DNA from 2 places in the Kitasatospora sp. NPDC024654 genome. Region 2 is predicted to be linked to the other one. Evidence: riboswitches for the same ligand, from Rfam matches in the RefSeq annotation. Region 2 holds a riboswitch; the other holds the start of a gene.
The links. A riboswitch is a leader RNA that binds a small molecule or an ion and turns the genes downstream of it on or off. The one in region 2 is predicted to bind FMN.

Region 1 (7,748 bases), on a different contig from region 2:
CGCGGAGGTGAAGAGGACGGGAAACGTCGACGGCCATGAACTGGTCACCGCGCTCGCCCCGGAGTTCTGGGGTCGGGGACTGGGCACCGAGGTGATCCGCGGCCTGCTGCGCCACGCCGCCGACGGCCTCGGACTCAAGGAGGTCTACGGGATGGTGGGCGCGGAGAACACCGCGAGCCTGGCGATGTGCCGGCGTCTGGGCTTCCGGCACCTGCGCGACGTCGTCGCCGACAGCGGTTCGGTGACGAAGATGCTGATCGTTTCCACGACGGAGTCGACGTGACACAGCCACTCACCGGGGACGCCATCGACACGTCCCGGACCAGCCGGCCGCCGAGCCTGTGGCGCAACCGCGCCTTCAACCTGCTCTGGACCGGCCAGTGCCTCTCGGACACCGGCAGTGCCATGGCCGACCTGGCGCTGCCCCTCCTGGTGTTCCAGCTGACCCGGTCGCCGGCACGGGCCGGCTTCGTCGGCACGGTCGGTTTCGCCGTCACGATGATCTCCCGGCTGCCGGCCGGCCTCCTCGTCGACCGCTTCGACCGGCGCCGGCTGATGATCTTCTGTGACGTCTTCCGGCTCGTCGTGTACGCGGTCCTCGCCTGCGCGGTCGAGGCCGGTGCCGCCGGTCTGGCCGTGATCCTGGCGGTGGTCGCCGGGAGCGCTGCCGCGACCGCCGTCTTCAGCACCGCCGAACACGCCGCGGTCCGCAGCCTGGTGGGTCAGGATCAGATCGTCACCGCCGTCGCCCGCAACGAGGCACGGGCGTACGGCACGTCGCTGGTCGGGCCGCCCCTGGGGGGCCTGCTGTTCGGGCTGGGCAAGGCGCTGCCGTTCTTCGGCAACGCCCTCAGCTTCCTGCTGTCGCTTTCGGCCGTCCTGTGCATCCGCCGGCCCCTGCAACAGCCCCGGCCGGCCACGGCCCCCTCCGGAGGCGGCCTCGGAGGGGAGGGCCTGCGGTTCGTCCTGGGCAGTCCGTTCCTCCGGGCCCTGCTCGTGATCGCCGCCCCGCTCAACATGGCCTTCACCGGCATGATCTTCGCGATGACCATCTCCTTGCGACGCTCCGGACTCCCGCCGCTCCTCGTCGGCCTGGTCAGCATGATCATCGCTGTGGGCGGTCTCCTCGGTGCCGTCGCCGCTCCGGCCCTGCAGCGCCGACTGCGCCTGCCGACGCTGATCACGGTGATCTGCTGGTCCACCACCGCACTGATGGCGCTCAGTGTGCTGGTGTCCACCAGCATCGTGACCGCGGTGCCCCTCGCCGCCGCGCTGTTCCTCGGTCCCACCGCCAACGCCGCCCTCTTCGGCTACCAGGCGGCCGTCACCCCGGACCACCTCCAGGGTCGGGTGGTCAGCCTGCTCCTCCTGGCCGCCACCTCGGCGGCCGCTCTGGCACCCGCCCTCGCCGGAGTGCTGCTGGCCCACGTCCCCGGCCGCACGGCGATGCTGGTCTTCCCGCTCCTGGTCGCCGCCTCCGCGCTGGTGGCCACGTTCGGCAGGGGCATCAGGTCCATGTCCCGCCAGCCGTGAGGCGCCGCCCGATGCGGAGACCGGGCCCGGCGCGGCCCCGCCTCGGCGGCGCGGGAGCAGCGGAGGTCCTCGACCGGCCCGAGTCAGTGCCGGGAGTCGAGTTCCACCGGCGGCAGATCGCCGAGCTCCGCCTTGCTCAGCCGGACCTTGACGGTGCCGCTGGTCCAGGTGGTCGCGCGGATGGGGATGGCGACGGTCTTCCTCCCCCACAGGTGGCCTTCCTGGAGGAGCACGTGTGTCACGGCGTGGTCCTGCGGGTCGATCACCAGACCCTGGACCCGACCGATGTCACCGTCCGTGGCTTCGACGTGGTCCCCGTGCCGGATCTGGACCTCACCGGTGGGCACCCGGTCGTACGTCGTCGTCCTGGGTTGCGTGTCCGCCCGCAGCATGGCGGGCGTCAGTCCCATCGCGCCCACGCCCAGGCCGTAGTAGGGCCAGATGATCGCCTGGTCGGGCGCGTAGCCCAACTCGTGGGTGCCGCCGGGGAGGAACCCGGTCTCCTCCGCCGGGTCCAGCCGCTCCAGCGCGGCGGTGCCGCAGCGTAGCCGGATGCCCTCGGCGGCACCCGCTCCGGTGTCCTCGTCGGCCTGCTCCTCGTCGACCAGGCCCACGGGCACCAGGCGGTTCGCCTCGTTGCGGCCGCCCACCACGAGATGGGTGACCCTGCGCGCCACCGGATCGATCACCACGCGCTCCAGGCGCCCGTAGTCGCCGTCCGCACAGTGGACCTCGGCTCCGATCGCGTACCGCACCTTCGCACTCATCTGGCTTCCTCCACCTCTCGACTGTTTCCGTCCACCGGACGTGACCAGCCCAACGTCTTCCCCGGCCGGCGGACCTGACACGCCATGTCCGCATGGGCCGGGCGGAAGGTGGGCCGGGCCCGCGACCCGGATCACCGTCGCGGTGAACGGGGAAGCCGTCCGCTTCGATCACGCCCCCTCCCCGGGAGTCCGGGCCACCCGCGCCGGGCTGCCAGGACCGGCCCCCGGCGCGGCCGGATCAGGGTGCGGACGAACCTGGCTCGCGTGCTCCCGCGCATCGGGCGACATTGGGATCCATGCAGGAACAGCCGGAGCACCCCCCTGTGCCGCAGCGTCACGAGACGACCGAGGAACGGGCCGACCGGAACCTGGTCGAGCTGCTCCAAGAACTCCGTGTCGTGCAGACCGGCGTCCAGATCGTGTTCGCCTTCCTCCTCGGCGTGGCGTTCACGCCGCGCTTCGCGCAGCTGAGCGATGTCCAGCAGGGCGTCTACGTCACCGCCCTGCTGCTGACCGTGGTCTCCTCCGCGGTCCTGGCCACCCCGGTGGCCTTGCACCGGGGCCTGTTCCACCGCGGGGCCAAGCGCCGGATCGTGGAGCTGTCGACCCGGCTCGCCTTGGTGGGCCTGGTCTTCCTCGCGCTCGCGCTGAACGGCGTCGTGCTCCTGCTGATCGACGTGGTTCTCGGTCGCGCGGCCGCGATCGCCGTCACCGGCGCCAGCATGTTGATGTTCGCGGGGCTGTGGTTCTTCCTGCCCTGGGCGTTGCGCCGGTCCTGATGAAACTGATTGTCAATTCAGTGATGGCGGGCATGGTGGACGCGGAACCGGGGTGGCCGGCTCCGCCGGTCTTCAGCGGCGCCGAGCGGCGAGCGACCCGCGGAGGTGCCCCCGTTGTGACCGGATGTCACGCTGTGACGGCAGGGGCGGGAAGGCCCCTGGCGGCGACCAGGTGCGCGCTGCCGTCGGCCAGGCGGTAGGACAGGCCCGCGACCGCGAGCCGGCCGGCGGCGACGCGCTCGGCGAGGATACGGGAGCGGTCCAGCAGCAGGTCGACGGTGCTCCTTATGTGCTCGTGGAGGATCTCCTCCGGTTCGTCCCGTCCGGCGGCGCGCGCGGCGAGCACGCTCGGGGTCACCCGTTCGACCACGTCCCGTACGAATCCGCCCGGCGTCCTGCCGCCGTCGGCGGCGGCGCGGGCGGCGGCGATCGCCCCGCACGAGTCGTGGCCCAGGACCACGACCAGCGGGCACTCCAGCACGCTCACCCCGTACTCGATGCTGCCCAGGACCTCGGTGCCCACGACGTGCCCGGCCGTGCGGACCACGAACATGTCGCCCAGCCCCCGGTCGAAGATGATCTCCGCGGCCAGGCGGGAGTCGGAGCACCCGAACAACACCGCGAACGGGCTCTGGCCCGGAGCGGTCTCGGTACGGCGGGCGGCGTCCTGGTTCGGGTGCTGGGGCAGGCCGGCGACGAACCGGAGGTTGCCGGCGAGCAGCATCTCGAAGGCCTCGGCGGGACTCGGCGTCAAAACATCGGTCATGGTGGCAGCCTACGGTCCGCTCCCGCCCGGCGCGCGGGAGGCCATGCCCCTGGCTCCCGCTCGCCGGTCGCCGGGCGGCATGAGCCGGCGTCTGGCGCGGCAGCGACGCCGTCTCACGGGCCGCGCTGAGGGGGCGCCGTTGTCATGCCCAGCGGTGCTCGACCGTCCATCGCCGCTCGTCCACCGGCTCCCGCCCGCGATCCTTGAGCAGGCCCCTGATCCCACGCGCTCCAGGGCGGCCCGACGCGGCGGGTCGCCCCGGGTGGGCGTTCGCGGGCTGGTTCTCGGCCGGACCGCCCGATCGATCACACCCCCGTGGTCCGGGGAGGCCGCGGCGAGTGCGCCGGCGGACCGCCAGCCGGTCCGTCGTGGTCGGCCACCGGGCGCGGCGGGCCGGTGACCACCCCTGGTGGTCGCGGTGGTCAATGGTGGCGCCGCACCCACAGCATGCCACCCACCGCGGTGCCTCCCCGGCGGTCAGCTGACGCCAGATCAGGAATGTGTGGGAGAACACGTCAGCAGCAGGGCGAAGTTGTGCCATGATCCCCCTGAGTGTTCGCGCGCTCCGGGGTCGGTGCAATTCCGAACCGGCGGTGAAAGTCCGCGACCCAGCCGAAGCCATCGGCTGGTTGACCTGGTGGAACTCCAGGACCGACGGTGAAAGTCCGGATGGAAGGCAGTGCGCGGCGATCCACTGTCCGACCGGCGGTGTCCCCTGACGGGCCGTCGGCGAACTGGTGCTCGCTTCTCCCCGGAACGACGTGCGCGCAACGGGGGCGGGCCGTCTGCCGTCATCGTGTCCCCGTCGCGCGCCACGCCGTCCCATGGGGCAGCCTGCGCGCGCTTGCGCGCGGGGTCTGCCCCATGGCCGCGTTCTCTCGCAGACCAGTGAAGCCGGCCTGGGCGACTTCCGATCGCCCGGACGGCCCGGAACGCAGGAGAGCACATGACCATGGCACAACTGACCCGAACCGACCACCTGCAGCGCGTGGAGCAGGCGATCGAGTCCTTCCGCCGCGGCGGCTTCGTGATCGTCTTCGACGACGAGTCCCGCGAGAACGAGGGCGACCTCATGGTGGCCGCCGAGTTCACCGACGAGACCGCGATCCGCTACCTGCTGGACCGCACGTCCGCTGTGGTCTGCGCGGCACTCCCGTACGAGCGCTGCGCGGAACTCGACCTGCCCCAGATGGTCGACGACAACACGGGACTGCACGGCACGGCCTTCACCGTCTCGGTGGACTTGGTCGCCGGCGGCACCACCGGGATTCCGGCGGACGAACGCGCCCGCACTCTACGGGCGTTGGCCGATCCGGCCGCCCGACCGGTCGACTTCGCCCGTCCCGGCCACATCTTCCCCGTGCGGGCCGCCCGTGGCGGTGTGCTGGAACGCGACGGCCACACCGAGGCCGCCGTCGATCTGTCCCGCCTGGCCGGGCTGTCCGGCGTGACCACCATGTGCGAGCTCGTCCGATCCGACTGGGGCATGGCGAGGCTGGACGATCTGCTGGACCTCGCCGAACGAGAAGGACTCGCCCTCATCTCGGTGGGCGATCTGGCCGCCTACCGGCGGGCCCGCGCGGTCTGACGCCGACCGGGCCGTACGCCGGGTCACCTCCACTCGGTGCCCGGCGTACGGCTGCGGCTCAGGCCCGTGGGCCGCCGTCTCGTCCGTTGGGCGCCCGCCGCCGCGGGTTGTCGTCCCGGGGAGGGCGTCGCCCGGCCGGGAGCAGCCGGCCGAGCACCTCGCCCTGGTCCGTCACCCGGGACCATCTGACGGTGGCCCCTGGCCGGGTCGTCCGGATGAGTGTTCCGTCCTGGGGCGTGCGCGGAGGTGCGCGCGTTCCCCCTGCCCGCCGAACAGGCTGAGGAACTCGACCGGTTCGGCATCGACGGCGCCGAACCAGTGCGGCACGCGGGTGTCGAACTCGGCCGCCTCCCCGGGGGAGAGCACCAGATCGTGGTCCCCGAGGACGAGCCGCAGCCGTCCGTTGAGGACGTAGAGCCACTCGTAACCCTCGTGGGTCTGTGGATCGGCGTCCTTCCGAGAGCTGCCGGCCGGGATCACCAGTTTGTACGCCTGGATGCCGCCGGCCCGGCGGGTCAGGGGCAGCATGGTCATGCCGTGGCGGGTGACGGGGCGCAGGTGGATGCGCGGGTCTCCGGTGGGCGGGGCGCCGACGAGTTCGTCGAGCGTGACGCCGTGGGCTCTGGCCAGGGGGAGTAGCAGTTCGAGGTTGGGCCGGCGGGTGCCGGACTCCAGCCGGGACAGGGTGCTCACCGAGATGCCGGTCGCTGCCGACAGGTCGGCCAGCGTCGTCTCTCGCTGGCGGCGCAGCGCGCGTAGCCGGGGTCCGACCGCGTCGAGCGTTCGGTCGAGGTCGTCGTCCATGCCCCCAGCTTGCCAGAACGGCAACGGAGATTGCGTAGTGTGCGGCAGGGCGCGCATGGTCGTCGTGAAGGAGGCCGCCACGGTGGACGGCCGGAGGCGAGGACGGTGTCAGTCGATGCGGCGCGCCTGCCGGAAGCGGGCGAGGGCCTGTTCGAGGTCGACGATGGGGTCGGGGTAGTCGAGCCGTGCGCGTTCGGTGGCGGGCAACCGCCAGGGGCGGTGCACGGCGGCGCCGCCGACCGAGGCGAGCTCGGGGACCCACCGCCGCACGTAGGCACCGTCGGGGTCGAAGCGGGTGGCCTGCGCGAGTGGATTGAGCACCCGGTTCGGCCGGGTGTCGGTACCGGTGCCCGCCACCCACTGCCAGTTGAGCTGGTTGTTCGCCACATCTCCGTCGACCAGCAGGTCCAGGAAGTGAGCGGCCCCGACGCGCCAGTCGACGTAGAGGGTCTTGGCCAGGAAGCTGGCCGTCAGCAGTCGCGCCCGGTTGTGCATCCAGCCCTCGTGCCGCAACTGGCGCATCCCCGCGTCCACCACGGGGTAGCCGGTTCGGCCGTCCCGCCATGCGGCGATCTCCTCGGCGTCGTGCCGCCACCGGTCGCCGCGCGGCCGGTAGTCCTGGTGGGCCGCGTCGGGGCGTGCGGCGAGTACCTGGTGGTGGAAGTCACGCCAGGCCAGCTGCCGCACGAAGGCGTCCGCTCCGGCGCCGCCGCGGGCCCGCGCCCGCCCCACCAGCTCCACCGCCGAGAGACAGCCGAAGTGCAGGTACGGCGACAGGCGTGAGGTCGCGTCGCCCGCCAGGTCGTCGTGCCGGTCGGCGTACTCGTCCAAGGCGGCCGACTCCCAGCGACGCATTCGTCCGCGGCCCTCGCCCTCGCCCCCGGGGGGCAGTGCCGGCGACACCCGCCCGCCTGCCAGGTCGGCAGCCTTCGGCGGCGGGTCGGAACGCACCTCCGGGGTGCTGATCCCGCGGGGCGCCCGGAGGACACCGCGTGGCGTCTCGGAGCACCAGCGGCGGAAGTACGGAGTGAAGACCGCGAAGTGGTCCTTGGACTTCGCCCCGGACGGCAGGACCTGCCCCGGAGCCAGCACCGTCACCACGGCGTCGTGCACCCGCAGTTCGCGGCCGGACGCGGACAGCGCCCTCCGCAGCCGGTTCTCACGACGCGTCGCGTGGCCGCTCACCCCGCCCGCGACGTGTACGGTACCGGCGCCCGCCTCGTGCGCCACCCGGCACACCTGCTCCACCACGTCGCCGTGTCGGACGATCAGGCGTCCGCCGCGCTTCCGCAGCGCCGCGTCGAGGTCCGCGAGGCAGTCGGCGAGGAACGCGGCCCGATTGGGCACCAGGAATCCGGCCCGATCCACTGCCGGGTCCAGGACGAAGAGCGGCACCACTGTGCCGTTCGCGTCCGCCAGCGCCGAGCTCAGCACGGGGTTGTCGTGAACGCGCAGGTCGGCGGTGAACAGCGCGACCGAGGCCTTCACCGTGTCCCCCTTCCGGTGGGCGG
Region 2 (7,748 bases):
CCGTCGGCCGCCGGACCCGCCGGGCCGGGGCCCAGGACCAGCCGGGCCGCCTGCCCCGCCGCCGTCGCCAACTCCCGGGCCGGGGCGGTGGTGCAGCCGAGCGCCCGCAGGTGGCGGGCGGCCAGCGTGCCGGCCGTGCTGCCGCCCGCCACCGCCAGCGGCACCCCGGCCAGCGGGGCCCGGGCGACGTCGACGTCCTGCCGCAGCGTCGTCACCGCGGGCTCGCGGATTCGCTCGACCGGCCCTTCCGGCAAGGTGGGTGACGTGATGTCAGAAGGGGTGATCCGTGGCATGGGTCCTCTTCGGGGCGGGTGGTGCGGCCAGGCCGGCCGTGGCCTGAGTCGGGTACGCCTGGCGGTCGAAGCGGCCGGGCCATGGGCGGACCTCTCGTTCGGTGGCGAAGCTATCACGCTTGGTAGTCGAAGATCGCCTGGCGCCGCCCGTCCGGCCGGCCTCGGCACCGGCCGGCCGCGGCCACGTCGCCCGGCGGCGGCCACGAGGTGATCGGGATGCGGCGGCGGGTCCGGGTCCACGGCGGCACCCTGCGGGCCGGCCCACTGCCCGAGCGGGGCTTCGAGGTAGCCTTCACGCTGTCGTGCACGGTACCGATCGGTGCTGATCGGCCCGCGGGCCGAGGCCGGTGGGACGGGAGCGTGGCCGGGGCGCGCCGGCCGCCCGCCGTGGCGGTCCGCGCTCACCGTGCCTGCGGGCCGCCGGCCGAGCGTCCGTCCGGCCGCCGTCCACCCGCTCGGGGTGGGCGGCGCCGGTCCTGCGCCGCGGGCCGGCGGTCACCCGGGCGCGGAGCTGCGGTTGCGGTGGCCCGGGCGGGGGAGGGGAGAATGGGCCGTGCGCTCCGAACCGCCGTCAGGTCCGCCGCCCGAGCCACCGTCGGGTGCGTCGGGCCGGCCGGGGCCGCCGTCCGGACCCCCGGTGGAACCGCTGCCGCACATGGTGATGGCCGGCGGTGACGGAGGTCCCCGGCGGCCGTGGTGGCGCCGGCCGCGTTCGCTCGCGCTCGGCGCGGTGCTCGCGGGGCTGGTGGTCGCGCTGGGTGCGGTGCTGGTGGAGCGCCAGCCGGAGACGAACCAGCCTGTCGTCGCGTCCGTCCCGGTTCTCCTGCAGGCGGCCGACGCTCCCGGGCCGGATCCGTTCACGGGCTCGGTGGCGAGCTCCTCGGCCGGCCCGCCGGGCTCCCCGTCCGGCGGCCCCCCGTCCGCCGTCGGCTCGGCCTCCGCCGTCGGGTTCCGACCGGTCGACGGTGGGACGGCGGGCCTCTACGGCGGCACCGAGCGCCTCGGCAGCTGCGAGGTGGCCAAGCTGACGGACTACCTCGTGGGTCATGTCGACAAGGCGCACGCGTGGGCCGGGGTCGAGGGTGTCCCGGTCGGCGACATCCCGTTCTACCTCGGCAGGCTCACCCCGGTGGTGCTGCGTTCCGACACCCGGGTGACCAACCACGGCTTCGCCGACGGCATCGCGACGGGCTTCCAGTCGGTCCTGCAGGCGGGCACCGCGGTGCTGATCGACAACCGAGGGCTGCCGCGGGTGCGCTGCGCGTGCGGCAACCCGCTGCTGCCGCCGACGGTGCCGAGTGGCCCGGTCACGTTCACCGGGCCGGCCTGGCCGGGGTTCCGGGTGGACGATCTGGTGACGGTGGTGCCGGCGGGAGCGCCGGTGACGGCGTTCGTGATCCGTGACCGGAGCCAGGAGGGCTGGTTCTCGCGCCCGGTCGGCGGTTCGGGCGGAGACGACCAGCCCGTCCCGTCGCCGCGTCCGTCCGCGAGCGGGTTGCCTTCGACCGTGAAGACCCCTGCCGGGCAGCGCGGCTCCTGACCGGACGACCGATGCGGACGCACTCGTCGCGTCCGGACCGCCGGTGGACCCATCGCCCCCCGTCGCAGTGGTGTTGGCACCAGTTCTGTGGCTGGTGCCCACCCCAGGAAAAAGACGGGTGCTCACGCCAGCGACACTGGATCACTACCCACCGTAGCGTCCCTTGTGAAAGCCGGTGCGGGGTGTGCGCAACTGCCCCCCGCACTCTCGGACCACAGGAATCCGGCGGAGGTGCGTGATGAGGAACCGGACGCAGCGACAGGGCGTGGTGAGGCAGAGCCGGCAGCAGGGCGGACCGCCCCGGCGCGCGGTGCTGACGGGCGGCGCGGCGACCGTGGCCGGACTGCTGGCGGCGGTGACAGCTCCCGCCGCGTCGGCGGCCACACCCCCGGCTCCCGCCGTCCCAGCCCGCCGCCGGAGCCCGGTCGAGGGGGTCTGGCAGACGGATGGCTACGGCACCGTCCTGACCATCCGGGGCGGCCGGCTGCGCACCTTCGACGTCTCGTGCGCCGGCGCCCTGCCCGGTGAGCTGAGCGGGCAGCGGACCGGTCCCGCCGACTCCTCCGGCGCGGTGTGGTTCTCGGTGGACGGCCACCCCGAAGTCACCGTCCGCCCGGGCGCCGACCCGGACACCGCCGTGCTGAACCACGGGGATGATGTCACCGACATCCAGCTGCGCCGACTGCCGGCCCTGCCCGCTGTCTGCACCCGGCCGCCGAGCAGCGATCCGCGCGCGGTCTTCGACGTCTTCTGGGCGACCTTCGCGGAGAACTACCCGTTCTTCGCGGCCAAGGGCGTCGACTGGGAGGCGGTGCGAGCGCGCTACCGGCCCGAGTTGACCGCCCGGACGACGGATGCCGAGCTCTTCGCGGTCCTCAGCGCGACCGTGCGACCGCTGGGCGATGCCCACGTGGGCATCCTGGCCGGCAGCACGGGCCAGTTCTGGCAACCTCGGCCGGGCACCCTGCCGATACTCCAGGACGGCTTCACCGACCGGGCCTGGCAGACCGTGAACGACCGGCTCGGCCGCCCCCTGACCACTTTCGCCAAGGGGAAGGTCGGCTATGCCGATCTTCCAGGTGGGATCGGCTACCTGCGCGTCACATCCTTCGCCCGCTACACCGACTCGGACGCCTCGTCGGCGAACCAGGCGGAGCTGGCCCGGGCGCTGGACGCGGTGTTCACCCCGGCCCGCACCAGCGGTGCGGACGCACTGCGTGCCCTGGTGGTGGACCTGCGGCTGAACGGCGGTGGCTCCGATCGGCTCGGCCTCCAGATCGCCTCCCGGCTCACGGACGTGTCCTACCTCGCCTACCGCAAACAGGCCCGCGACGACCCGGCGGATCCCAGCCGGTTCACCCGCCCGCAGTCGGTCCCGGTCCCCGCGTCGCCCGGGCCCGCGTTCACCGGCCCGGTCGCGCTGTTGACCAGCAGCGCGAGCATGAGCGCCGCCGAGACGTTCCTCCAGGCGCTGATGGGGCGCCACCGGCAACCGATCCGGATCGGTGCCGCCACCCAAGGCGTCTTCTCCGACACCCTGGGCCGCGACCTGCCCAACGGCAAGGGCTGGACCTTCGAGCTCCCCAACGAGCGCTATCTCACCCAGGACGGCCGCAGCTTCGACGGCGCCGGCTTCCCGCCGGACCCGCCCACACCGGTCTTCACCGACGACGAGCTCTCCCACGACCGGGACTCCGCCCTCACGCTCGCGCTCCACGTCCTGACCGGAGCCCACCCGTGACTCCCGCGCCCGCGCGCCCAACGGGGCGGGACCGCACTGGTCTTGAGTCAGCTGCCGCTCCCCGTCCCGCCGTTGTGGACCACCGGGGACGAGCACCCACCACGGTGGTGCTGCCTGCGCACGCCCTGGGCGCCCAGGGTGGCGGAGCGCCCGACGGGACGCGGGAGTTAGCTCGTACGGGTGGATGAGCAGGGGCAGCACCCGCCCCGTTGCCCGGCCCCCGGCGGGGATCAAGGTGATCCCGGAACAGTCCCCACCCCATCCCCCCGCGTGCCGCTCGTATTCCCGTGGGGCGGAGTGAAACAGCCCACAGCGCAGCCCTCTCCCTCAGTGGTTGCGGATCATGGCACAATGAGCCACGTAAGAGCAGTGACGTTCAGCGCACTCCGGGGTCGGTGAAAATCCGAACCGGCGGTTACAGTCCGCGACCCGTCCGCAGCCAGCGGCCGGTTGACCAGGTGAAATTCCTGGACCGACGGTTAAAGTCCGGATGGGAGGCGTGCGCGACGGGCCAAGCGGTGCCGTGGTTCCCCGTTCCGGGGGATCGCGTTGAGGTGAGCGGCAGAGTCCTCTGCGGCGGCGAAGCACCCCATCACATGGGGTGGATCTTCGGCGACCCGGATCCGGATTCTGCCAGCTCTCTGGCATTCGCACCGGCATCAGCCCGTTACGGTTTCCCATGCATCTGCCGCCCCGGAGTCCGCGCCCCAAGCGCGAGGAGAACCCGGGTGTTCACCGGCATCATCGAAGAGCTCGGCGAGGTCGTCTCCATCGAGGAGTTCGGCGACTCCTCGCGCCTGCGCCTGCGCGGTCCGCTGGTCTGTACCGGGGCCCGGCACGGCGACTCCATCGCGGTCAACGGTGTCTGCCTGACCGTCGTCGACACTCCTGAGCAACTGGCTTCCGGCGGTGGTGAGTTCAGTGCCGACGTGATGGCCGAGACGCTGCACCGCTCCAGCCTGGGCGCGCTGGTCCCCGGCTCCCGGGTCAATCTGGAGCGGGCCATGGCACTCGGCGCCCGGCTCGGCGGCCACCTGGTCCAGGGGCACGTCGACGCCACCGGCATCCTGCTCGAGCGTGCCCCCGGCGAGCTGGACGCGGAGGGCAAGCCCCGCTGGGAGGTGCTGCGGTTCTCGCTGCCGTCGAGCATCTCCCGCTACCTGGTCGACAAGGGTTCGATCACGGTGGACGGCATCAGCCTGACGGTGGTGGAGGCCGCCGCCGACACCTTCACGGTCAGCCTGATCCCCGCCACGCTCGCCCTGACCACCCTCGGTGCCAAGGAAGTTGGCGAGCCGGTCAACCTCGAGGTGGACGTCCTCGCCAAGTACGTCGAGCGGCTGCTGGCAGCCCGGGCCGACGGCGTCGGCAGCATCATCAACATCCCCACCAACAACCCCACCACGCTGGCCCGTTCGGAGGGCGTCTCGTGAACTGGCTCAACAGCGTGGCGTTTTCGATATTCGGCCAGCACGTGCTGTGGACCGACATGATCGGCAACCTGCTGGGCCTGGCCGCCCTCGCGCTCGGCTGGCGGCGCTCGGTCTGGAGCTGGCCGGTCCAGCTGCTCTCCGGCGTGGTGCTGGCCGGGGCCTACCTCTCCGGTCACCTGCCCGGCCTGGTCGGCAAGCAGCTGATCGTGATCGTCACCGCGATCTGGGGCTGGTCCCGCTGGCAGCGCGGGATCCGCGACACCGGCGCGATCGCGGTCCGGTTCGCCAGCTGGAAGGAACGCGCGCTGCTGGTCGGCGCCACCGCGCTGCTGACCGTCGCGGCGGCCCTCATCTTCACCCAGTTCCCGTGGATGTCCTGGAGCCCCTGGTCGGACGCCTACATCTTCGTCGGCACCCTGGCGGCGATGGTCGCCCAGGCCCGCGGCTGGGTGGAGTTCTGGTTCGCCTGGATCGCCGTCGACCTGGTCGGCGTCCCGCTCGCGTTCAACAGCGGCTACACCTTCTCCGGCCTGACCTACAGCATCTACTTCGTCCTGGTCCTGCTCGGCCTGCGCGCCTGGTGGCTGCGCAGCCGGGCCCCGCGCAACGCCTCCACCGCCCCGAACCTGCAGGGAGCCCCGGCATGAGCACCCCCGACCTCAGCCTCGACCCGGTCGAGCGCGCCATCGCCGACATCGCGGCCGGCCGCCCGGTCATCGTGGTGGACGACGAGGACCGCGAGAACGAGGGCGACATCATCTTCGCCGCCTCGGCCGCCACCCCCGAGCTGCTGGCCTTCACCATCCGTTACTCCTCCGGCGTGATCTGCGTGCCGATGACCAACGCGGACGCCGACCGGCTGGCGCTGCCCCCGATGACCCGGGTCAACGAGGACCGCAAGGGCACCGCCTACACGGTCTCGGTGGACGCCCGGGACAAGATCTCCACCGGCATCTCGGCGGCCGACCGGGCCCGGACCATCCGGTTGCTGGCCACCGAGGCCACCACCGCCGGTGACCTGACCCGGCCCGGCCACGTCTTCCCGCTGCGCGCGGCGGACGGCGGCGTACTGGTCCGCCCCGGCCACACCGAGGCCGGCGTCGACCTGGCCCGGCTGGCCGGCCTGCCCCCGGCCGCGGCGATCTGCGAGGTGGTCAACGACGACGGCACCATGGCCCGGCTGCCCGAGCTGGTCGCGTTCGCCCGCCAGCACGGCCTGGCGATCATCTCGATCGAGGACCTGATCGCCTACCGCCGCCGCACCGAGCTGCACGTGGACCGGGCGGCCGTCACCACCCTGCCCACGGCGTACGGCGACTTCACCGCGGTGGGCTACCACGGCACGCTGGACGGCGTCGAGCACATCGCCCTGGTGGCCGGCGGCCTGGACGCCGACGGACGGCTGCCCGACGGCGAGGACGTGCTGGTCCGGGTCCACTCGGAGTGCCTGACCGGCGACGTCTTCGGCTCGCTGCGCTGCGACTGCGGTCCGCAGCTGCAGGCCTCGCTCGCCCAGATCGCCGAGTCCGGCCGCGGCGTGCTGCTCTACCTGCGCGGCCAGGAGGGCCGCGGCATCGGCCTGGTCCACAAGCTGCGCGCCTACCAGCTCCAAGAGCAGGGCCGTGACACCGTGGACGCCAACCTCGACCTCGGCCTGCCGGTCGACGCCCGCGACTACAGCATCGGCGGGCAGATGCTCACCGACCTGGGCGTGCGCTCGCTGACGCTGCTCACCAACAATCCCGACAAGCTGACCGCGCTCACCGAGCACGGCCTGAAGGTCAAGGACCGCCGGCCGATCCAGGTCGAGCCGGGCGAGCACAACCTCGACTACCTGCGCACCAAGCGCGACCGGATGGGCCACGACCTGCCCTGGCTCGGCCAGTAGCCGCCCCACGCACGCCAACCGCAGCAGTCCGATCGCACAGTTCAACCACCGAAGCACCGAACGGAAAGGCACCACAACGTGAGCGGCCACGGAGCCCCCCAGCTGACCATCGAGAACGCCCAGGACCTGCGGGTCGCGGTTATCGCCGCCCAGTGGCACACCCAGGTGATGGACGGCCTGCTGGCCGGTGCCCGGCGCGCCCTGAAGGAGCTGGGGATCACCGAGCCGACCGTCGTGCGAGTCCCCGGAACCTTCGAACTGCCGGTCACCGCCAAGCAGTTGGCCGAGCGCGGGTACGACGCGGTGGTGGCCCTCGGGGTGGTCATCCGCGGCGGCACCCCGCACTTCGACTACGTCTGCCAGGCCGCCACCGTGGGCCTCACCCAGGTCAGTGTCAGCACCGGCGTGCCGGTCGGCTTCGGCGTGCTGACCTGCGACACCGAGCAGCAGGCGCTGGACCGGGCGGGCCTGCCGGACTCCGCCGAGGACAAGGGCCACGAGGCGGTCACCGCGGCCGTCGCCACCGCCGCCACGCTGCGCGCGGCCGCCGGGCCCGGACGCTGATCCGCTCGGCCGACAGCCCGCTCGATCGCCGGTCCGGCCACCCGCCCGACCGTCGGGCGGCGCTCGGTGGGCCCCGGATCTCGGACGGCCGACGCGACTGTCCAAGGTCCGGGACCGTTTACCGTCTGTCCGGCCGCAGGCCGTAAGGTGAGTCCATCATGGCTTCGAAGACATTCGAGGAGCTCTTCACCGAGCTCCAGCAGAAGGCCGCCGCAGGCGACCCCGGGTCCTCCCGTACCGCGCAGCTCGTCCAGCAGGGCGTCCACGCCATCGGCAAGAAGGTGGTCGA

Region 1: it holds a riboswitch for FMN, as region 2 does, so the genes downstream of both, ribB (3,4-dihydroxy-2-butanone-4-phosphate synthase) here and ACZ38L_RS25495 (riboflavin synthase) in region 2, are expected to answer to the same signal.

The regions. Positions count from the first base shown of each region.
Region 1 covers NZ_JBVHLF010000011.1:119,854-127,601, forward strand. The annotation lists gene ACZ38L_RS09685 (GNAT family N-acetyltransferase) at 1-283, shown strand, start outside; gene ACZ38L_RS09690 (MFS transporter) at 280-1,533, shown strand; gene ACZ38L_RS09695 (hypothetical protein) at 1,617-2,300, opposite strand; gene ACZ38L_RS09700 (DUF6328 family protein) at 2,597-3,079, shown strand; gene ACZ38L_RS09705 (carbonic anhydrase) at 3,207-3,845, opposite strand; FMN riboswitch at 4,402-4,532, shown strand; gene ribB (3,4-dihydroxy-2-butanone-4-phosphate synthase) at 4,798-5,433, shown strand; gene ACZ38L_RS09715 (helix-turn-helix domain-containing protein) at 5,605-6,237, opposite strand; gene ACZ38L_RS09720 (cryptochrome/photolyase family protein) at 6,346-7,725, opposite strand; gene ACZ38L_RS09725 (SDR family oxidoreductase) at 7,722-7,748, opposite strand, start outside.
Region 2 covers NZ_JBVHLF010000048.1:46,758-54,505, reverse strand. The annotation lists gene ACZ38L_RS25510 (CoA transferase) at 1-254, opposite strand, end outside; gene ACZ38L_RS25505 (DUF6777 domain-containing protein) at 931-1,833, shown strand; gene ACZ38L_RS25500 (S41 family peptidase) at 2,072-3,574, shown strand; FMN riboswitch at 3,953-4,080, shown strand; gene ACZ38L_RS25495 (riboflavin synthase) at 4,303-5,007, shown strand; gene ACZ38L_RS25490 (nicotinamide mononucleotide transporter family protein) at 5,064-5,654, shown strand; gene ACZ38L_RS25485 (bifunctional 3,4-dihydroxy-2-butanone-4-phosphate synthase/GTP cyclohydrolase II) at 5,651-6,895, shown strand; gene ribH (6,7-dimethyl-8-ribityllumazine synthase) at 6,974-7,459, shown strand; gene ACZ38L_RS25475 (phosphoribosyl-ATP diphosphatase) at 7,618-7,748, shown strand, end outside.